DNA from 2 places in the Ureibacillus thermosphaericus genome. Region 2 is predicted to be linked to the other one. Evidence: predicted binding sites of a transcription regulator. Region 2 holds the regulator's gene; the other holds the start of a gene.
What was found. The regulator NrdR, encoded in region 2, represses ribonucleotide reductase genes. The targets are predictions, from matches to a motif close to AACACNATATATNGTGTT.
Positions count from the first base shown of each region.

Region 1 (11,480 bases), 530 kb from region 2:
GATTGCAGCTAAAATTTTAAAAGTCATTGCATGAATCAACAGCTTTCCAGCCGGATAAAACGCGGCTATCCAAAATGCAGTCATAGCACTAAATCCCGCTAAAGTAGTGGCAGCAGATTGGTACTTTTGGAAGATTGAAAAACCTTCAACGATTAGTGAACCAACAATTGGAATCGTTTGTTCAATTACTTTTTTCACAGGGCTCGCAATCGCTTTATCTACGGTAAAAAAGGCAACTCCTGCAAAAGATAAAAATGCGACCATCAACAATAACGATGCTGTAATTAATGTCATGACGGTTCCTCGTATTAAATCGGAAGCTTTTGAAAAAGACATTTCGCCAATAAATCTTGTACAAAAATCCAGTAGCAGCGCGATGACGATTCCTGGAATAAGCACCTTTTGACATAACAATATTAAAAATTCAAATATCGCGATAACAATAGGACTCCAAGCTATGAAGGAAAATACTGCATTGAGCACAACGATAATGGACATGAGAATCGGTGTGATTGATAAAAAGAATTCGGCAGCGACATTCACAACTTCACCAATTAAACCGAATGACTCCATTACGGTTTGTCCAAGTGTCAACACGAGGACAATAATAAATAATGTATCTCCCCATTTTTTAAATTGCGGTACAAAAGCTTCTAATATCAGAAATAATATGGTGTATGTGACTACGAGTACAATGGATTTACCTGCAATTTTTAATGGATCGATAAAAATGTTCAATAGTTCATCCATTATGAAAGCCCCTTATTGAAGCTTATCTAGAATTGAAGAAAAACTAGAAAGAACTTTGGCAAACTCACCAACCCAATAAGATAGTAATGCGATCCGGACCGAAAACATGACGAATTCTCCCATCGTCTCATGCTCTTGTTCATCAAAAAGCATCTTAAAAAATATACCTAATTGATAAAAAAGAGCAGAATAGACAAGTTGAGGAACATATGGTACTGAATTTACATATGACAGGATTTGTCCAATTAATGGAAGTACAGATTTCGATAATAGAAAATGTAATATTATAAAAAAGAAGATGATGGCAATGAGCGAATGAAGTTTTGGGACCGTTTCTTTAATCAGTATGATAATGAGTAGTAGAATTACGGCATAAATCAAAATCGTCATATGTCAATTCGTTAACCATTGGAAAAATAGCATAATTTCACCGAAAAAAAGCCGTAAAAATCGGATTAGTTCTGCAGCCATGTATAGGTATGCGATAAAGAATATATAGAATGTAAATTCCTTCTTCCCAACTTGGTCAAAGAAAACATGTAACAGTGCAATAATTAGCCCTACTCCTGCCACCCTTAATACATCCTGTAATTCCATTTGACTCCTCCTTGTGAAAGCAATATATGAGCTTGTTCAAATAAATAGACCAAAGAACAATAAAAAAAGCGGACGTGCTTTTGACGTCCACTTAATTTTTATTGAAATTATTAGTTAGCGCGGGAAACATACGATCCATCAGAAGTGTTGATTACTAAAATATCACCTTCATTAACAAAGAATGGTACTTGTACGACAAGACCAGTTTCTAAAGTAGCTGGTTTAGAACCTCCAGAAGCAGTATCACCTTTGATACCTGGTTCAGTTTCAACTACTTTTAATTCCACAGTATTTGGAAGTTCTACCCCAAGCATTTCTCCTTGATATGACATAATGTAAACTTCCATATTTTCTTTTAAGAATTTTAATTCATAATCGATTTGATTTGCATTTAATTCGATTTGTTCATATGATTCTAAATCCATGAAAACATGGGAATCACCTTGTGCATATAAATATTGCATTTTGCGGTTTTCTACCATCGCTTTTTCAACTTTTTCACCTGCGCGGAATGTTTTTTCAGCTACGTTACCATTTCGTAAGTTACGTAATTTGGAACGAACGAACGCTGCTCCCTTACCAGGTTTTACGTGTTGGAAATCAAGTACTCGGTATAATTCTCCATCTACAATAATTGTTAGACCAGTACGAAAATCGTTAACTGAAATCATGAATATTCCTCCATCATTATAGAATAATTAAATCTTTCGTCGAATGAGTCAATCTCTCATTGCCCGTTGCTGTGATAACAATATCGTCTTCTATGCGAACTCCACCGATACCCGGCAAATAGACACCAGGTTCGACTGTCACGACCATATTAGGCTCTAATGTTTGATTATTACGATAGGAAAGAGCTGGACCTTCATGAATTTCTAAACCAATTCCGTGGCCAGTTGAATGTCCAAAAGCCTCTCCATATCCTTTATCTGTTAAGTAATCTCTCGCAATTTTGTCCGCTTCGATACCAGTCATGCCTGGTTTAATTTTTTCTAAAGCTAATAATTGCGCTTCCAACACGACATTATACATTTCTACCAATTTTGTATTAGGATTACCTACCGCAATTGTACGCGTCATGTCGGAAACATACCCATTATAAACGGCACCGAAATCAAGTGTGACAAAGTCTCCTTGCTCTATGATTTTGTTTGTAGCAACACCATGAGGTAAAGCGCTTCTTAGACCACTTGCGACGATGGTATCAAAGGATGAAGACGTTGCACCTTGTTTGCGCATGAAAAATTCGAGCTCATTCGATACTTCTAGCTCTGTAACGCCAGGTTTAATAAAGTTTAAAATGTGCGAAAATGCAGCATCAGCAATTTCACATGCAACCTTTATAATCTTAATCTCTTCATCAGTCTTAATCAAGCGAATTTTTTCAATTAATCCGGATAATGGTACTAGCTCCACATTCAACAGATTTTGAAAAGATTCATATTCTCCATAAGTTACTGTATCTCTTTCAAAACCTAATGTTTTAATTTTACATTCATCAACAAGCTTCTCTACTTCTTTTAGTATGGAACCTTCCTGCTGAATAATGCGAAATTCTTTCACTTGATGATTTGCTTGCTCCGTATAGCGAAAATCAGTAATAAATACCGCATCGTTTTTTGTTACAAGGGCTGCACCGCTCGATCCTGTAAAGCCTGTCATATATCGGCGGTTGTATGGATTTGTAATAAGCAATGCGTCCACATGATGACTTTCCAATTCTTTTCGTAATTTGTCTAGTTTATTCATGGACTTTTCCTTCCTTATTTTTGTAAAAACTTTCGTAATGCCAATTCATATCCAAATGTTCCAAGACCACAAATTTGACCAACACATTCTGCCGCAAGTAGGGATTTATGACGAAATTCCTCCCTTTTATGTATGTTAGAGATATGAACTTCAATAACTGGTACGCTAATACTTGCAATGGCATCTCTAAGTGCGACGCTTGTATGCGTGTAAGCTCCCGGATTAAATACAATCCCGTTAACTCCTGTATCCTCCGCTTCATGTATCCAATCAATTAATTGTCCTTCATGATTGGATTGTTTAAATTCCAGTTCCGCATTAAATTCTTTCACCAAAGCAACGCATCTTTTTTTTACATCTTCCAAAGTTTCTAAACCGTAAATTTCTGGTTCCCTTTTACCCAGTCGATTTAAATTAGGCCCGTTTAACACTAACAACTTCATCGCCGATTCTCCTTTAAAATTAGAGGAAATTACCACTTTTATTTTATCACAGACTCCTTATACGGCAACCTATTTCGTTCCAAATGAGCTTGATAATGGAAAGAAGCTGTTTCAATAATAAATCTGGCCGTTATCACCACCATTACAATAAATGGAATGGACAGTTTTTTAAAAGAAGATAATTCTGCTGGTAAATCGTAAATAATCCATTCTGCAATAATGGCAAAAAGTCCACCTATGACAAGAGAAGTAATAAATGGAGGCACATTTTGTACATATTGCATGATCAAATAAATTATTAAATTTACGACAAAAATCAAAACCGCTAAAATAAGCCAGTTGATAAACGGATGACTACCTTCAAAAATTTCATATTTTTTGGAAAATCCAATGGGATTCCATTGAATGAATTTGAAAAATGATAACATTTTTAAACTAACTGTAAGAAAAATCGATGCAAATAAACTAGTAATGAACGCTAAATACAACATGCCAACCACTCCTTTTTTTATATATTTTTACCAATATTGATTTTTCGTATGCGTACGCTAGTACAATTGCTGAAAATTTAGTACAATAAAAAAAGTTGATAGAAAGAAATATTGTTAGAGAGTGGTGTCAGCTGTGGGCAATCAAACACCTATTTATGGAGGACAGGCGCTACTTGAAGGGGTCATGTTCGGAGGAAAAGAACATACCGTTTCCGCAATTCGCCGAAACGATCAATCCATTGAATATTACTATGCGAAAAAACCTAAAAAGCCTTGGATGCAAAAGCTTAAAAAAATTCCTTTCATCCGAGGAAATATAGCCATTATTGAATCCGCTGGAATCGGTTCTAAACATTTACAATTTTCTAGTGATCGTTACGATGTGACGCCCGGCGAAGAGGAAGATGGCCAGGAATTATCAAAGCTAGAAATGATATTCGGCGTTGCAATTGTCGGGATTCTTTCTTTTTTATTTGGTAAATTTGTCTTTACTTTAGTTCCCGTTTTTATTGCCGAATTATTTTCTCCATGGGTTTCCGGTAAATATCCACAAATCTTTTTGGAAACTGGCATTAAACTAATTTTGCTTCTGATTTATTTATATTTCATCTCGTTAACGCCTATCATTCGTCGAGTTTTTCAATACCATGGAGCCGAACATAAGGTCATTAATTGTTACGAAAACGGAATTGAATTAACAGTTGAAAATGTGCAAAAACAATCAAGATTACATTACCGTTGTGGTTCAAGCTTCATTTTATTTACGGTCATTGTCGGGATGTTCATTTACTTATTCTTCCCCGTTGATCCATTATGGTTCCGTGTGCTGATTCGTATCTTATTAATCCCTGTCGTATTAGGCGTTTCCTATGAGGTATTGCAATTTACTAATTCTTTAAGAGATATACCAGTATTATGCTATTTAGGATATCCAGGATTATGGTTGCAATTATTAACAACAAAAGAACCGGATGATGACATGGTAGAAGTTTCAATTGCTTCCTTTAAGAAACTACATGAAATCGAAAACAATCCAGAAATCATCGCCCAATTGAATCACGACTAATCAATGAAATGACGTCACAGCATATGATTGCTGGAACGTCTTTTTTGTACCAAAAAAAACAAAATATTTACTCTCCCCTACCAATTCGGTAACATTACTTTTATAAAAAAATATGGGGGATAGAGAAATGGAAATTGATGTCATAACCGTAATACTTCTTATATTTTTTGGTTTTTTAGGAGCTTTTTTAAATGCCATTGTAGGTGGCGGAGGTTTAATAACCGTACCAGCACTGATGTTTGTTGGACTCCCGCCAGCTAGTGCCATCGCAACGAATAAATTAGCAGCAACGATGGGAAATTTAACAAGCACTCTAACATTCCTAAAAGCTGGTAAAGTAGATATGAAACTGTTAGGGCCAATTGTTCCTTTCGTTTTTATCTTTTCCATGCTTGGTGCCTGGACCGTTCATTTATTGGATCCAGCAATTTTAAAACCCCTTGTGATTATCATGCTGCTTCTAGTTTTCATTTACACAGTAATAAAAAAAGACTGGGGGCAAATTGAAAAGAAAAAAGAATTGACGTGGAAACGAAAAATCGTTTTCCTTTGTTCTTTACTCGCCATCGGATTTTATGATGGTTTTTTTGGTCCAGGAACAGGTTCTTTTATCATTTTTGTATTTTTAATGATAGGTTTTGATTTTTTACAAGCATCAGGAAATGCAAAATTATTAAACTTTACTAGTAATCTTGCAGCATTAGTGATGTTTTTCATACTCGGGGAAGTATTGTTCATCTACGGAATAATCATGGGGATTTCCATGATATGTGGTGCCTATGTAGGAACAAAGTTTGCATTGAAACAAGGAACTACTGTTGTTCGTATTTTATTTATCGTCACGACATTAATTTTACTAGCGAAAAATAGCTATGATTATTTTTTCTAATGATCGTTTGCTGATTTTCGCAAATTAGAAAATATAAAAACAGCTTAGGGGAACCTCGAATTTCCCCTAAGCCATCCGATTACATATTACTAAGTAATGTCACTAAAATTTATTCACCAACACCATTTGACAAAGAACCATTTTTTATTGGTCACACACTTTTTACAGTATGACTTTGTCATAATTATAAACCACATTTTAGTTGGGCACCACATACGGTACATGTGTTGCATCCACCAATTTCTTCTACTGTTCCTTGGCGGCAAACTGGGCATGTATCTCCTACTTCTGAACCGATGTTCACGTTTGTTTGTTGAAGCGGAGCAATTGTTTCTAACAATACGACTGGCTTTTCAACAGGCTCATCCTGCAATTCTTCAAATGTTAACTGCTCTTCTTGCGTCATTTCCGCTTTTAATGTTAACACTTGCGAATCACGGCTACCGTCAACGTAAACCGTTCCACCTTTTGCTCCACCTCTATATAAACGTTCATAAACTTTTTCTACTTGTTCCACCGTGTATCCTTTCGGTGCATTTACCGTTTTAGAGATAGATGAATCTACCCAACGTTGAATGATACATTGAACATCTGCATGAGCTTCTGGCGTCAAATCCATCGCTGTTACAAACCAGTGAGGTAAGTGATGTTCATTTACTTCAGGATGCTTTTCTAAGTATTCTTGAACAATTTCTGCTTTTACTTCGATGAATTTTCCTAGGCGACCAGAACGATAATATGTGAAAGAGAAATAAGGTTCTAAACCAGTTGCAACTCCCACCATAGTACCTGTTGAACCAGTTGGAGCAACAGTTAACAGATGGGAATTTCGGATGCCATATTCAAGTACCCCTTGACGAATATGTTCTGGCATGCGTTTCATGTAACCAGTATTAATGAATGCTTCACGTAAGCGTTTCGTTTCCTCTTCTGTTTCACCTACTAAGAATGGGAAGCTGCCACGTTCTTTTGCTAGTTCAATGGACGTTTCGTAAGCAGTTGTCGCAATCGTTTCGAAAACTTGATCGACAAGCTTGTTTCCTTCTTCTGAACCATATTCTTTTTCGCAGTAAATTAGTAGATCAGCTAAGCCCATTACTCCAAGACCGATACGTCGCTCACCTAGAGCTTGTCTACGGTTTTCTTCAAGGAAATACGGAGTTGCATCAATGACATTATCTTGCATGCGAACGCCAACGCGAACTGTTTCTTTTAATGCCTCAAAGTCCACTGTTTTTTCATCTTTCAATGCAAATTGAGCTAAATTCACTGCTGCTAAGTTACATACTGAATACGGCGCAAGCGGTTGCTCACCACAAGGGTTTGTCGCAACAACTTTTTGGCCATAAGCGCGGGCATTTGTCATTTCATTGGCATTATCGATGAAGAAAATACCTGGTTCTGCAGCATAAGTTGCACATATATTAATTAATTTCCAAAGTTCTCGTGCTTTAATTTTGCGATAAGTGCGCACTCCGTAACCGAGAGCTTCCCACTCGCGCACGTCACCAATTTTGTGCCATTTCTCATTGTAAATTGCCATTTCTTCCGGCGTATAGTTTTCTACATCTGGGAATCGAAGCGGGTATTCTTCGTCTTTTTCAACCGCTTCCATAAATTCATTTGTAATAGTAACAGAGATATTGGCACCTGTTAAAAAGTCTGGATTATGCACAGTGTACGTTCCGCCATCGCGAAGCTTTGTTTCCGCTTCTTTAATAATTGCTTCGCTAAATCCTCCTAAACCAGGGATGTTTTTATAGTTTAGGATTCCTTGATACATCGCTTCTTCAAGCGGCGTTAATGGTTTGAATTTTAATTTTTCTTTCGCATGGCGAACGATTGATTCATCTTCCATATTTTCAATTAAATAGCGCAAAATGCGAGGATTTTGCATTTTGGAAATGATAAATTCAACAATATCTGGATGCCAATCAGCGAGCATGATCATTTGTGCTCCCCGACGCGAACCACCTTGTTCGACAAGATGTGTAAGTTTCGCAATATCATCAAGCCATGATACAGAACCGCTTGATTTTCCATTGACCCCTCTTGCAAGCGTATTGCGAGGTCTTAGTGTTGAACCGTTTGTACCAACACCGCCTCCGCGGCTCATAATTTCCATTACCTTTTTGCGATGTTCACTAATACCTTCTCGGCTATCTGGAACGAAAGGCATTACATAGCAGTTGAAGTATGTGACTTGCGTTCCTGAACCTGCACCGTATAGAACTCGTCCAGCCGGCACGAACTTTAAAGAAGCTAATTGCTCGTAAAATTTTTGGAACCATTCATTGCGTTTTTCTTCTGTTTGTTCAACAGCCGATAAGCCTGTTGCATTTCGTTTCGCAATTTGTTCATAAAAAATTTCTAGAGGCTTTTCAATAACATCTAGAGAACGAACGATGATGCCTGTTTCTTGTTCTTTTGGATCATCGAGTACATTTCTGTATTCTTCTTCAATTAATACTTCTGCTTTATTAGCATTCCAATCAATTGATTGGATATAACCTAATCCTCGAGCTGGAAACTTTGGATCTTCTTTAATTGTTAATACAACAAAATCTCCAGGTTTTAATGTTTTCTTTTCCGTATCCTTGAATGAGTATCGGTCAATCATGACTAATCTCGATACACCTTTATGCGTTATATGCATATCTGGAGTAATTGAATGAACTTGTGGAAATTGTTCAATATCTTTGTTTAGTTGATCAATGAGGATGGTCGTATAAGAATCTACCATTACCATCTGCCAGCCTCCCTTAGCACATATATAATTTATCTATCATTTCCTATATATAAACAATAAAACACAATATATTGTATGTCTAGTAAAATGAACATACAATATATTGTTTCGTTCTACTTAGAAAAGATTACCTCATAACTAGAATCGATTCAAGGGGTTGACAAATAATAATTTCTATGAATCTTAGAAATTTCTAAGTTTGGAGCTGATTATTAAATTTTAGTCACGATTTTTGAACGATAATTTTTAATTACTTTCTGAAATTCCATTCATCATTTGCATATTTTTCTTCTTCTAATTTTTTCACATATTCCTTTTGTTCTTCTGTTAATTCATATGGAACAAGTTCAATTTGTAAAGCTTCTTCAAATCCTTTTTTGAATGCATGAATGCATTCCTCAATAGTGATGCGTCGTGTTGATAAACGGTTAATTGCAACTGCTCTTTCCGGCAATTGTTTTCGCATCCGCTCTTTTGCCTCTTCGGAAGGGAATTTGAACAGAGACAACAGCTTGTCCTCATCGAGATCCAATAAAATCGCACCGTGCTGTAAAACGACACCCTTTTGTCTAGTTTGCGCACTTCCAGCAACTTTCTTTCCTTCTACAACGAGTTCATACCAGCTTGGAGCATCAAAACAAACTGCACTTTTTGGTTTTTTCAATGCTTCTTGTTTTTCCTCCGTATCAGGGATGCTGAAATATGCATCTAACCCTAAATTGTGGAACCCTTTTAACAAGCCTTCGCTTAAAAAACGATAAGCTTCTGTAACCGTTTCAGGCATATTTGGGTATTGTTCTGTAACGATGATGCTATATGTCAATTCGCTGTCATGAAGAACTGCTCTTCCACCAGTAGGTCTCCGAACAAAGCCAATATTTTGCGTTTTTAAAGCATCAAAATCAATGTCTCGATGTGCTCTTTGGAAATATCCAATAGAAAGGGTTGGCGGATTCCACTCGTAAAATCGAATTACTGGTGGAATTTCGCCTCTACTATGAAAATCGAGTAATGCCTCGTCTAATGCCATATTATAAGAAGGACTGCATGGTCCTGAATTAATGAAATACCATTTCGTTTTCAACTTGTTTTCCTCCTCACAACTTTTTTTATTGTATCAAACTGAATGGACGAATGCCAATTTCTTATTTATAATGTTCTATGTAAATAGAAAGGAGAATTTTAGAAGTGGCGACAGTATTATATACGATTGCAACAATCCTAGGACTTATCATTATCTATGTTTTAGTAAGTTCATTCCGTTTGAAAAAATCTGTTACTAATTTGACGCAAGAAGAATTTATTAAAGGATATCGAAAAGCTCAATTAATCGATGTTCGAGAAACAAAAGAATTTGATTCTGGTCACATTTTAGGAGCACGTAATATCCCTTTTACTCAATTGCGTCAACGTTACAAAGAAATTCGTCCAGATCTTCCTGTATATTTATATTGTCAAAATATGACAAGAAGTTCTAGGGCAGCTCTTTTCTTAAAGAAAAAAGGTTACAATCAATTGTATCAACTTCAAGGCGGTTTCAAAACTTGGACTGGTAAAATTAAAACAAAAAATTAGTTTGCCTGTTGAAATTCCTATATTTAAAGAAATGACATGATTCGCCAACAACATTTATGATATTTTACTCATGTCATATATCATCTTTAAAATAGCTAGTTTTAAAAGTAGTAAAAAATATCCATGAGATGCACTCATGGATATTTTTATTTTGAACGCTATTGTTTTTGATAACGCAAAATTGGATTTCTAGCAGCTTGAGTTTCATCTAATCGACTCACAACAGTTGTATGTGGTGCTTCTTGTACAATAGACGGATTCTCTTCCGCTTCTTTTGCGATTTGGATCAGTGCATCACAGAACGCATCTAATGTTTCTTTCGATTCTGTTTCTGTAGGCTCAATCATCATTCCCTCTTCCACATTTAATGGGAAGTAAATTGTTGGTGGATGATAACCGAAATCAAGTAGTCGTTTCGCAATATCCAACGTACGAACACCCAGTTTCTTTTGACGTCGACCGGATAAAACAAATTCGTGTTTACAATGACGATCATAAGGAAGGTCAAAGTAAGGTTGTAGTTTGCGCATCATGTAGTTCGCATTTAATACTGCATATTCTGTTACTAATTTTAATCCTTCAGGACCCATTGAACGAATATACGTATAAGCACGCACATTGATGCCGAAGTTTCCGTAGAATGGTTTTACACGGCCAATGGATTGTGGACGATCATAATCAAAATGGAACGTGCCATCTTCTTTTTTCACTAATACTGGTTTCGGCAAGAATGGAATTAAATCTGCTTTTACCCCTACAGGACCAGAACCAGGACCTCCACCGCCGTGTGGACCTGTGAATGTTTTGTGTAAATTCAAGTGTACACAGTCAAATCCCATATCTCCCGGACGAACTTTCGACATGATCGCATTTAGGTTGGCTCCATCATAATACACTTTGCCGCCCACACTGTGGACGATTTCGGCAATTTCAATGATATGTTCTTCAAATAGACCGAGTGTATTTGGATTTGTCAGCATAAGTGCCGCTGTATCTTCCCCAACTACTCGACGTAAATCTTCCAAGTCAACTAAACCATTTTCATCCGATTTTACTGTAATTGTTTCAAATCCAGCAACAGTAGCACTAGCTGGGTTTGTTCCGTGTGCAGAGTCTGGAACGATTACTTTATTACGATGACCTTCCCCATTTGCTTCATGGAAAGCACGAA
Region 1 is NZ_AP018335.1:2,182,368-2,193,847, reverse strand. Features, by position in the region: gene UtA1_RS10555 (stage III sporulation protein AE) at 1-750, opposite strand, end outside; gene UtA1_RS10550 (hypothetical protein) at 763-1,140, opposite strand; gene UtA1_RS10545 (hypothetical protein) at 1,144-1,347, opposite strand; gene efp (elongation factor P) at 1,458-2,018, opposite strand; gene UtA1_RS10535 (M24 family metallopeptidase) at 2,035-3,096, opposite strand; gene aroQ (type II 3-dehydroquinate dehydratase) at 3,111-3,539, opposite strand; gene UtA1_RS10525 (hypothetical protein) at 3,578-4,030, opposite strand; gene UtA1_RS10520 (DUF1385 domain-containing protein) at 4,164-5,096, shown strand; gene UtA1_RS10515 (TSUP family transporter) at 5,224-5,985, shown strand; gene UtA1_RS10510 (vitamin B12-dependent ribonucleotide reductase) at 6,170-8,734, opposite strand; gene UtA1_RS10505 (lipoate--protein ligase family protein) at 8,985-9,818, opposite strand; gene UtA1_RS10500 (rhodanese-like domain-containing protein) at 9,923-10,309, shown strand; gene gcvPB (aminomethyl-transferring glycine dehydrogenase subunit GcvPB) at 10,468-11,480, opposite strand, start outside.
Region 1: UtA1_RS10510 (vitamin B12-dependent ribonucleotide reductase) is a predicted target of NrdR. The motif match lies at 8,795-8,812, and genes of this name have one in related genera.

Region 2 (11,480 bases):
GCCGCTCGTAATTTTTCTCGTTTTTAGCAATGTATGCTTGGATAATATCATCCAATGTGAAACCTAAATTATAGGCAAGCACTCCATAATATTTCCACACTTGCAAGTAATTATCCTCTGTCGGATTATGAATAAATGATAATATTACATCTTGTGTTTGTAAAAACCACGTCGTTAAGTTTTCCTTTTTCTTAATTTCCGGCCAAGCATCTAATCGATAGCCTTTCTCATTTCCTAATGAGAGCAGAAAATGAATAGAATCTACAAATTCCTCTAATATCACTTCTCGTTCAGAAGGTCCTTTCGTGCTCCAAAATTTAAAACAGCGAGTTTCATTTGCTAACTCTGCTAGTTCAATTGTTAGCGCCAATCCTTTTTCTAAAAACACATCACGGTTGATTTGCTGATTTTTTTGAATAAATGAATCCAGTTGTGCTTGCATATTAAAAAGTTCTTTAAATTCCATTAATTTTATCCCTCATTTTCTATAAAAAATGAAACTATATATCTATCCTAATCGTATAGGATATGATACCTTTTATACAAGGGGGAACTTTTATGGGTTTTCTTTTGCGCATTATAGTTATTGTCCTCATTATCTATTTATTTTATAAAGCTGTTCGCTACTTAACAGATCCAAAAAGGAAATTAGATGAAGCCTATGAAAAGGGGCAATATTATTTTTATGACGATGTAAAAAATGTACGAAAAAACTTCTTTATTTCTTATAAAGGGGCATTATTTGAAGGTGAAAAATATTTAGGGACAACCGAAGATGCCTTTGAAGTTGTTTCGATTTTCGTCTGGGTGCATGATCCAATGAAACTTCACGGTATGACGAAAGATGATTTCAAATTTTTAGAGAAGGAAATTTTAATGAATTATCCTAAAGCGAAAATCAATTGGAAAAATCCTATTGAAAAATTGATGAAAGAAGAATAATAATCATCCTCTAAATAATGTTTTAATTGTTCGTTGATGGACAGGGGGCTTGTCCAAATAATATTAGTAAACTCTCTGTTGAGTGAATCATTTGAAAAATAAGCGGCTTGAGCCCTAAATCTTTATGGGCTTAAGCCGTTTAATTCTTTAAAGAGCGAAGTGGATCATCACAACATACTCCATCAAATTAGAATGAACGATTTATATACATGATTAATATAATCTGTATTGCAGACAAAAATGGCAATCCAAATGCAAATACTGAGTGTTTCGTTTTATGGCGGAATAGATACATCCCGATTAGCCCACCACAGGCACCTCCGATGATTGCAACGAACAATAATGTTCTTTCTGAAATACGCCACTTCTTTTTTCTCGCTTTTGATTTATCAATCCCCATCAATGTAAAACAAATCGCTGATAGAATCATCATGTAAACAATAAGAATTTCATTCATATGCGCTTCTCCTAAAAGAAAAAGACTGATAGGATGTCCTACCAGCCTTTAAAGTTGTTGTTTAAATTCGTGAAAAAATGAGTCAATTTCTTATTTCGCAATTGCTTTTTTCGCTTCTTCAGCAAGTTGAGCAAACGCTTGTGCATCGTTTACTGCCAAGTCAGCTAACATTTTGCGGTTTACTTCGATACCAGCTTGTTTTAAACCGTACATTAAACGGCTGTAAGAAAGGCCGTTTTGACGAGCAGCTGCGTTGATACGAGTAATCCATAATTTGCGGAAATCGCGTTTTTTCTGACGGCGGTCACGGTATGCGTATAAACCAGATTTCATTACCGCTTGATTTGCTGTTCTATATAAAGTGTGTTTTGAACCGAAATAACCTTTAGCTAATTTTAATACTTTTTTACGACGTTTGCGCGTTACTGTTCCACCTTTTACGCGTGGCATATTAATTACCTCCTGCTATTCTCTCGAAAATTAAATTTTTATATAACGTTCAATTATTTTTTGTACGCAAGTAAAGTTTTAATGCGTTGGTAGTCACCTGCAGTCATCACTTTAGCTTTACGCAGTTGACGTTTTTGTTTTGTCGTTTTATTTGCAGCTAAGTGGCTACCGTAAGCACGGTCAAATTTAAATTTACCTGTACCCGTTCTTTTGAAACGCTTAGCAGCGCCACGATGAGTTTTCATTTTTGGCATAGTATTTCCTCCTAAACCTTATTTCGTAATCATTATTTTTCATTTTTTGGTGCAAGTACTAAAAACATGCTTCGGCCTTCTAATTTTGGCTTTTGTTCTACTGTTGCATATTCTGCACATTCTTCAGCAAAACGATCTAATACCCGCTGACCAATATCTGTATGCGTAATTGCGCGACCTTTGAAACGCAACGTACATTTTACTTTATCTCCTTTTTGAAGGAACTTGATTGCGTTTCGAAGTTTTGTGTGGAAGTCATGCTCATCAATTGTTGGGCTTAAACGTACCTCTTTCATGTGGATGACTTTTTGATTTTTGCGAATCTCGCGCTCTTTCTTTTGCTGCTCAAATTTAAACTTGCCATAGTCCATAATACGAGCGACAGGTGGCTTCGCTTGTGGTGCTACTAGGACAAGATCCAAGTTTACACGAGCAGCCATTTCTAACGCTTCATTACGGGATTTAATTCCTAATTGTTCACCGTTTTGATCAATTACACGAAGTTCACGTGCACGTATCCCTTCGTTGACGTACATGTCTTTGCTAATAAAAATCCACCTCCAAGGTTGTGTCGCGAATACACGGTTTGGAAACATCCCTGGTTGAACGTCGCTGTTGATTCTGTTATGTCCATAAAAAAAGACGGACATTTCAGAAGATGTCCGCCCGCCGAAAAATACGCAAAAAGAGCGTATTCATTTTTCATTTATTCCAAACCTGCCAACTGCTTGAAGCGTCGAAACAGGTGAGAAGCGGGCAGCCTCTACTTTCAACCACAAACTTGTATTCTTAACCTTTGTTATCGTAACATTCATATTTTAGAATGTCAAGTTTTTTATCAATACATTCCTTTGAAAGAAAAAATAGAAAACTTTAAAATCCAAAATTCTTTAACGAATACTAGCTATCGTGCAATGATTAGAATTATAAACTAAAGCATTTTAAAAAATCAAGATGCCCTTTGCTAAGCTCCGGGCATCTTCCACACTAATCAAAAATACAAATCATCTTTGTATCCCGTTTACACTCTTGCGTCCTTTTTGATATCTTCAAGGAATTGTTCGAATGGAACTGTTTCGGAATCTTTAGATCCATATCTGCGAATATTTACCGCATTCGCTTCCACTTCTTTATCTCCTAATACCAACATGTAAGGGATTTTCTTCATTTGTGCTTCACGGATTTTATATCCTAACTTTTCTTCACGAACATCCAATTCTACGCGAATACCAGCTTTACGAAGTGTTTCTTCCACTTGTTTTGCATAATCAAAATGCACTTCGTTTGATACAGGTATCACTACTGCTTGAACTGGTGCCAACCAAGTTGGGAACGCACCTTTATACTCTTCAATTAGGAATGCAACAAAGCGTTCCATTGTCGATACAATACCACGATGAATTACAACTGGACGATGTTTTTCTCCATCTTCTCCGATATATGTTAAATCAAAGCGCTCTGGTTGCAAGAAGTCAAGTTGCACAGTTGATAATGTTTCTTCTTTACCAATAGCAGTTTTTACTTGTACATCCAATTTAGGACCATAGAATGCCGCTTCGCCTTCCGCTTCAAAATATTCAAGGCCTAGGTCATCCATTGCTTCTTTTAACATGCTTTGAGCACGTTCCCACATTTCATCGTCGTCATAATACTTTTCTGTATCTTCTGGATCACGGTAAGATAAGCGGAAACGATAATCTTTAATATCGAAATCTTTATAAACATCTAAAATTAAGTTAACTACTCGTTTAAACTCATCTTTAATTTGGTCTGGACGAACGAAGATATGGGCATCATTCAACGTCATTCCGCGCACACGTTGTAATCCAGATAAACCACCAGATGCTTCATAACGGTGCATCATACCAAGTTCGGCAATTCGAATCGGCAACTCGCGGTAAGAGTGCATGCTGTTCTTGTACACCATCATATGGTGTGGACAGTTCATTGGACGAAGCACAAGTGTTTCGTTATCCATTTCCATTGGAGGGAACATATCTTCAGAATAGTGATGCCAATGTCCAGATGTTTCATATAAACTTTTAGAACCTAGCACTGGAGTATATACATGCTGATAACCAAGACTGATTTCTTTATCAACAATATAGCGTTCGATGATGCGACGAATTGTTGCACCATTTGGCAACCAAATTGGTAACCCTTGCCCTACAGTTTGAGATAAAGTAAATAGCTCAAGTTCCTTACCAATTTTACGGTGATCTCGTTCTCTTGCCTCTTCAAGCATTTGTAAGTGTTGTTTTAAATCTTCTTTATTGAAGAATGCTGTGCCGTAAATACGTTGAAGCATTTTGTTGTTAGAATCACCACGCCAATATGCTCCAGCTAAAGAAAGCAATTTAAACTCTTTTAATTTGCCTGTAGATGGAACGTGCACTCCACGGCAAAGATCGAAAAATTCCCCTTGATAGTATATAGAGACTTGTTCCCCTTCTGGAATCGCATCAAGTAATTCCAATTTATATTCATCGCCGATTTCTTCATAAATTTTTCGCGCTTCTTCGCGAGTAACGTTTTTACGTACGATCTCAAGGTTTTCAGAAATGATTTTTTTCATTTCTTTTTCTATTTTTGGAAGATCATCTGCAGATATTGGTGTTGGTGAGTCGATATCGTAGTAAAACCCACCTTCAATTACAGGACCAATCCCAAGTTTCACACCAGGGAATAAACGTTTTACTGCTTGAGCTGTTAAATGAGCAGTAGAGTGGCGCAATATTTCTAATGCATCTTCATGTTCTGGTGTAATGATTTCAATTGCACCATCTTCCTCAATTGGTGTTTTTAAATCTAATAACTTACCATTGATTTTACCTGCTAACGCTTTTTTACGTAATCCTGGGCTGATGGAAGCTGCCACATCATCAGTAGAAGTTCCTTTAGGAAACTCCTTTACAGCACCGTCTGGAAATGTTAATTGAATCACTTCAGACATACTCAAATTCTCCTTTACTATATTTTTTGATGCAAAATTTTTAGCTATTCTGTATTCATAGAAATCAAAAATTAATAAAGCTAAACAGTTGAAACCTAAAATAAAAAAACGCCATCCCAATAAAGGGACGACGCGATCGCTCGTGGTTCCACCCTTCTTCCTTCCGAAATAAAATTTCAGACGAAGCTCTAGGTCGGTGTAACGTACCGAAAACGTTAGCGGATTGTTCCCCGCTAATGCTCCGAGGTAGTAAAGTGTTGCGTCGTACTAGGAAACTTCCAGCCTAGGTTTCCCTCTCTATAAGCCGTTTCACAAACTTCGTGTCCTCTTCACCGCAAAATATTTTTCATCATCATAATGAAAGTATACGCTTAGTTTTTTTGAAATGCAACTATCGAAATAGACAAAGCTTTTTAAAGTCTCCTATTTCTTCCCATCATTCGAATAGGAAACGTCACGGCTTTAATTCGCTCCATAATTCTTGCCGCTTTCACTACATCCATCTCACCACGAGAAGTTTCTGCTAGATGAATTTCCAATTGTTTATAATCTAAATTCGATGTAATAAAGGTTGGTAGCTGCTCACTCATTCGATAATGTAAAATGGATCCTAAGATTTCATCCCTCGCCCAGCTTGTTAATGATTCCGCACCAATATCATCGAGCATCAATACTGGAGCTTGTTTCACATAATCGACTTTCTCCTGAAGTGTTTGATCGTGGATGGAATTTTTTAATTCCCTTAAAAATTCAGGTACAAATACAAGAACTGACGGGACTTTTAAACTGGCGAGTTCGTTGGCAATCGCACCTAGTACAAAGGATTTCCCAACACCAAACTCTCCATACAAGTAAAAACCTTTTTTCGGTAATTCCCCTGAATTTTTGATATGAGCAACAAAATCAGCTGCATAATTAAGTATTTCAACCCGCGATTCATCATCAATCTCTAAATCTTTCAATGTTGCAGATAATACATCTTTTGGCATGTACATGCTTGAAATCATCGATTCAATTTCTCTGCGTTCATCCTCAATGATTTTTTGTTTGCATCGTTCATATTCAACATCTATGGAATTTTGAGCGATATACAGTTTTGGAACAAACCCTTTTAAATAATTAGTGCATTTTTCTGTCGAACCGCAGTTGCAACATTCGCTCGTTTGGCTAATATATTCATATAGCTTTGCTAAACTGCGTTCAACCATCTCTTTATTAACCACATCATCATGTTCTTTTAAAAATTTTTGAACGTTCGGATGTTCTAAAATTTGATTTCGGATGGCATTGTATCTTTCTTGAAAGGATGGAATTTGCACTTTATTTAAAGATTTTTTGATCGATTCGATGGTTGGTCACCTACCCGTCTACAACTCCAAGTTTTTGCAATATTTTTTTACGTTCTTCTTCAAAGTTAATTTTTTGTTTTGTGGACTGTTCTTCCTCTTTCCGAGGTTCGTTTCGTTTATAGAACCATTCTGGTATCTTTTCTTCCCTTATATTTCTGTATGGCTGTTTTCTATAGTTTAAATTAGAAGACTTTTTCTCTTCGTTTTCTTGTTTCCACTTATTATATTGATCCCGTTCTGTGCGAGCAAGTTCCATTGCTTCCTTCGCCGTTCGAACATTTTTCCTCATCCAATGGTCCGCAATTCGTTCAACATATTTGCGTGGCAATTTCATGTCTGTAGTTAGCATAACATATTCAAGCAATACATTGACAACTCCGACGGGCATGCCATGTTTCAATATTAAATCTTCTGCTATTTCGACAGAAGATGGCACTGGCTCTTTTCCGTTATTAATGTCTCTTAACACTTGAACGGGTGGGGTTGTTTCAAGGTAATCAATTAACTCTTGTTCTTTCGTTAAAGGCTGATTTTGTATTTCTTGCGGTTTCATTTCAAAAGTTTTTTCAAGTTTCGGCACTTCTTTAGAAATCGTTAATTTATAATAATCTGATGCAGCTTTTTTCAATCTATCTAACGAAATTCGCATTTCATCATCAATCGCTAAAATAACAACCTTCTGCATATCAAGTGGAGAGAATTGATAGAGGAAGGCTATCTTTGCAATCCATTCTTTTACTTCAATTGTAAATACACTGGTAGGAATCAATTGTTCCGATAACCCAGCTTGCAATAAAGCAAAATCAAATTGTTCATAATAGAATGGATAATTGCGATTTTTTGTTTCTAGGTTGGGTTCGATGAATTCTTGGGGAACATTCGTATGAATGGGTTTGTACACATCCATAAATGTTCTTGATACTTCTTTAAAAGAATCCATGTTCATTCGCTTGATGAATCGTTTCCGAAGTTTACGGTATGCTTGTTCTCCAATTTTACTGAAAAGAAACATCGATAATAACGGATCTTGAAAAAATGTCTCTGCATCAAGAGGACGCACTAATTCATATAAAAAGAAACGATTTTCTCCTTCTTCTTTTCGATATGTTCTTAATAAACCGATTGCTTCTAATGAAATACGGGCTTGAAACACTTTACCAATCGGCATATCTAACACATTCATTAAATAATAATGATTTAAAGTTTCCCTATGAGCATCTTCACCTTCTGCCCATAAAGTTAAATATAGGCTAATAGGTTCCGGACCAGTAAGTGGCTGATAGAAAAGCGTTAATAGTTGTCGTTCATGGGAAGATAGAGAATGAGGGAGAATAATGTCAAAATGATCCTTCGGTTGAAGCTCTTTATACAAATGAACCAATTTTGCTTTCCCCCTATAACTACTTTTTTGGCTGTCGATTCAATAATTCTGTTAACTCTTGCATAAACACATTAATATCTTTGAATTGTCTGTAAACAGATGCAAAACGAACATAAGCCACTTCATCCACCTTTGCAAGCTCATCCATTACCATTTCTCCAACATCTACAGAACTTACTTCCGAATTTCCTAGTCTTCTTAATTCTTTTTCAATAGAAAAGACGATTTGTTCAAGTTGTTCTAATGATACTGGACGTTTTTCGCAAGCGCGAATTAGCCCTCTTAACACTTTTTCTCGGCTAAATTCTTCCCTGGACCCATCTTTTTTCACTACAATTAATGGCGTTTCTTCTATTTTTTCAAAAGTAGTGAATCGGAAACCGCAAGATTCGCATTCACGACGTCTACGTATCTCTTTATTATCATCAACGGGTCTGGAATCTATGACACGCGTTCCATTGTAATAACAACTTGGACATCTCATAAAAATTTCTCCCTGTCTAGTATATTTAACATTATTATATCAAATAACATAGGAAGTAACACTTTTCCTAGTACATAATCTCTAATGGAAGATGATAGGTTTTCATTTTAATATACTTCCAACCAAAAATCGAGGTTATTTATAATGAATTTCATTAGAATGATTGGTAGCACTTTCAATGCATATTTTTCGGGAGTTTTGTATATAAATAGTAATGAAAGATTATTTTATCAAGTGATATTACATAACTACAGATTATATAAAAAAGTGTAGACAAAGTCGTTGTCAGACGATGTCTACACTTTATCAACTATTTATTATGCAGTTACCGCTTCAAGTGCTTTTACAACTTTTTTCGTTAAATCAATTACGCGTGCAGAGTAACCCCATTCATTATCGTACCAAGCCATTACTTTAACTTTTCTTGTACCCATTACCATTGTTAATTGTGCATCAATTGTAGATGAGTATGTTGTTGTATTGTAATCAACAGATACAAGTGGTTCTTCGCTATAGTTTAGGATACCTTTTAATGAACCTTCACTTGCTTTTCTGAAAGCTTCGTTCACTTGTTCAGCTGTTACATCTTGTTTTAAGTCGACTACTAAGTCTACTAATGAAACATTTGGAGTTGGTACACGAAGAGCTAAACCATGGATTTTTCCTTCCATTTCAGGAATTACTTTACTTAATGCTTTTGCTGCACCAGTCGTAGTTGGAATAATGCTTTGACCACATGCACGAGCACGGCGTAAATCTTTATGCATGTTGTCTAGATTTTTTTGGTCATTTGTATATGCGTGAACTGTTGTCATTAAACCGTTTTCAATACCAAATTGTTCATGCAACACTTTTACAACCGGAGCTAAGCAGTTTGTTGTACAAGATGCATTTGAAATGATGTGGTGTTTTGACACGTCTAATACATCATCATTAACACCCATTACAATTGTTACGTCTTCGTTTTTACCTGGCGCTGTTAAAATTACTTTTTTTGCACCTGCTTCTAAATGAAGAGCTGCTTTTTCGCGATCATTGAATTTACCTGTTGCTTCGATAACTAAGTCTACTCCAAGTTCTTTCCACGGTAATTTTGCAGGATCGCGTTCAGCAATTAATTGAACACGTTTACCGTTGACGATTAAAGCATCTTCCTCATACTCTACAGTTCCATCAAAATGTCCATGAATTGTGTCATACTTAACCATATGTGCTAATGTTTTTGCAGGATAGCTAGCATTAACTGCCACTATATTTAAATCTTCTTGAACAATCGCTTGTCGGAACACCATGCGGCCAATTCGTCCAAAGCCGTTAATTGCAATAGAAACTGTCATTAATATAAGCCTCCCGTTTTACTTCAATTATGTTTACTATTTCTCAATTAGTATAGCACATTATTATAAAAGGTGTACCAATAATTCTAATAATAAAAAAGTTATTATTTTCAGAAAAATAAATGATTAAAGGGAAAAAGGTATTACTATGAGAAAATTGTTTAAAATTACCGCTTAAAGTCTAACATTTCCATCGATTGCTGTTTTCATTACGTAAATGAAATGGAAAAAATTCACTTCACACAATGTTTAGAAATCAATAATTTGATCATCAATCGATGTAAAGCTTATGAAAGAACTCCCCATTCTTTCAAAATATGCTCTAATTGTTTTCGCGTCTCTTCAATTGTTCCATTATTATTTATAACCGCATCGGCTCCTTGTTCCTTTACTGCTAATGGCAGCTGAGAACGAATGCGGGCTTTTGCATCTTCCGCAGTTAATTGATTTCTTTTCATTAATCTTTCCAATTGTACATCTTCCGATACCGTCACGACTAAAATTTTATCAACAAAATGTTGAAGTTTACTTTCAAATAATAATGGAATGTCCATAATGACGGTTTTTTCACCATTAGCGATATATTCATCCCGCTGTCGCAACATTTCTTTCCGAATAGCTGGATGAATAATGCCATTTAACGTTTGACGTTTTTCTTCATCATTGAAGATAATGGATCCTAGCTTTTGCCTATTTAATTCTCCCGTCTCTGTTAGTACCTCTTCTCCAAAAGCTTCAACAATTCTCTTTAACGTTTCGCTGCCAGGCTCCACTACGAGACGAGCCACCACATCTGCATCAACTATTGGCAATCCATATTCTTTTAACATGTTGCTTACTGTACTTTTTCCACTTGCGATACTTCCAGTTAAACCAATAATCATATATAACACCCTTTTAACGTTGACATTTTGGACAATAAACGCTTGTTCTTCCTCCGATAATCATCGATTTCGTACTTGCATTACATGCTGGACAAACCTTTTTACCATACATTTTCAATCGATGCTGCATCCCGCCTGCTTCGCCATTGATATTGCGATAATCAGAGATTGTTGAGCCTCCCCTTTCAATACTTTCAAGTAAAACTTTCTGAATCTCTTCAAATAATGCGATTTTCCGCATTATACTGATTCGCCCAGCCTTTCTCGCAGGATGTATGCCTACTCGAAAAAGCGCTTCCGTTGCATAAATATTGCCGCAGCCGGAAATCACTTGTCCATCCATAATGACTTCCTTTATCGGTTTGTTTTTATATTTAGTAAGCTCACATTTTTCTAAAAAGTAGTTTAATGCCATTTCATCAAAAGGTTCAGGAGCCATTTGTAAAAGAGGTGGGTGCTCATCAATTGTATTTAGCAATCTCAATTCGCCAAATCTACGAATATCTGAAAATATGAGCAATTCACCAGTAGATAGTTGAAATGTGGCATGAATATGATTTCGAAACTTTTCTTCTAAAATTTCATTTTCGTTCTCAACAATAAACCAAGCACCAGTCATTCCTAAATGATTAACGAAAAGATATGGTGTATTATTTTTTTCTAAATCAATAAAGATATATTTGGCGCGGCGAAGCACCTTTTTGATTGTCATGCCGCGCATCTGTTCTTCAAATTCCCTTGGCTCCATATTTTTCACTATGCATTGTTTTCCTTGTTGATGAGCATCACAAACCGTTTTAGATAGGGCAACTTCTAAAATTGTCTTACCTTCTATTTTCGGGGATAGTGCCCGAACAACCCCTTCCACTTCTGGTAATTCAGGCATGTCTTCACTTCCTTATTATTTTGCATCGTACCATGTTTCACCATAAGAGATGTCCACTTTTAATGGCACATCAAGTAAAATGGCACTTTCCATCACTTCTGGT
Region 2 is NZ_AP018335.1:2,708,641-2,720,120, forward strand. Features, by position in the region: gene UtA1_RS13025 (dUTP diphosphatase) at 1-466, opposite strand, end outside; gene UtA1_RS13030 (hypothetical protein) at 559-942, shown strand; gene UtA1_RS13035 (DUF1294 domain-containing protein) at 1,130-1,399, opposite strand; gene rplT (50S ribosomal protein L20) at 1,490-1,849, opposite strand; gene rpmI (50S ribosomal protein L35) at 1,903-2,103, opposite strand; gene infC (translation initiation factor IF-3) at 2,136-2,639, opposite strand; ribosomal protein L20 leader region at 2,732-2,878, opposite strand; gene thrS (threonine--tRNA ligase) at 3,125-5,056, opposite strand; gene dnaI (primosomal protein DnaI) at 5,470-6,375, opposite strand; gene UtA1_RS13065 (replication initiation and membrane attachment family protein) at 6,416-7,786, opposite strand; gene nrdR (transcriptional regulator NrdR) at 7,806-8,270, opposite strand; gene UtA1_RS13075 (glyceraldehyde-3-phosphate dehydrogenase) at 8,588-9,607, opposite strand; gene coaE (dephospho-CoA kinase) at 9,895-10,491, opposite strand; gene mutM (bifunctional DNA-formamidopyrimidine glycosylase/DNA-(apurinic or apyrimidinic site) lyase) at 10,505-11,377, opposite strand; gene polA (DNA polymerase I) at 11,393-11,480, opposite strand, start outside.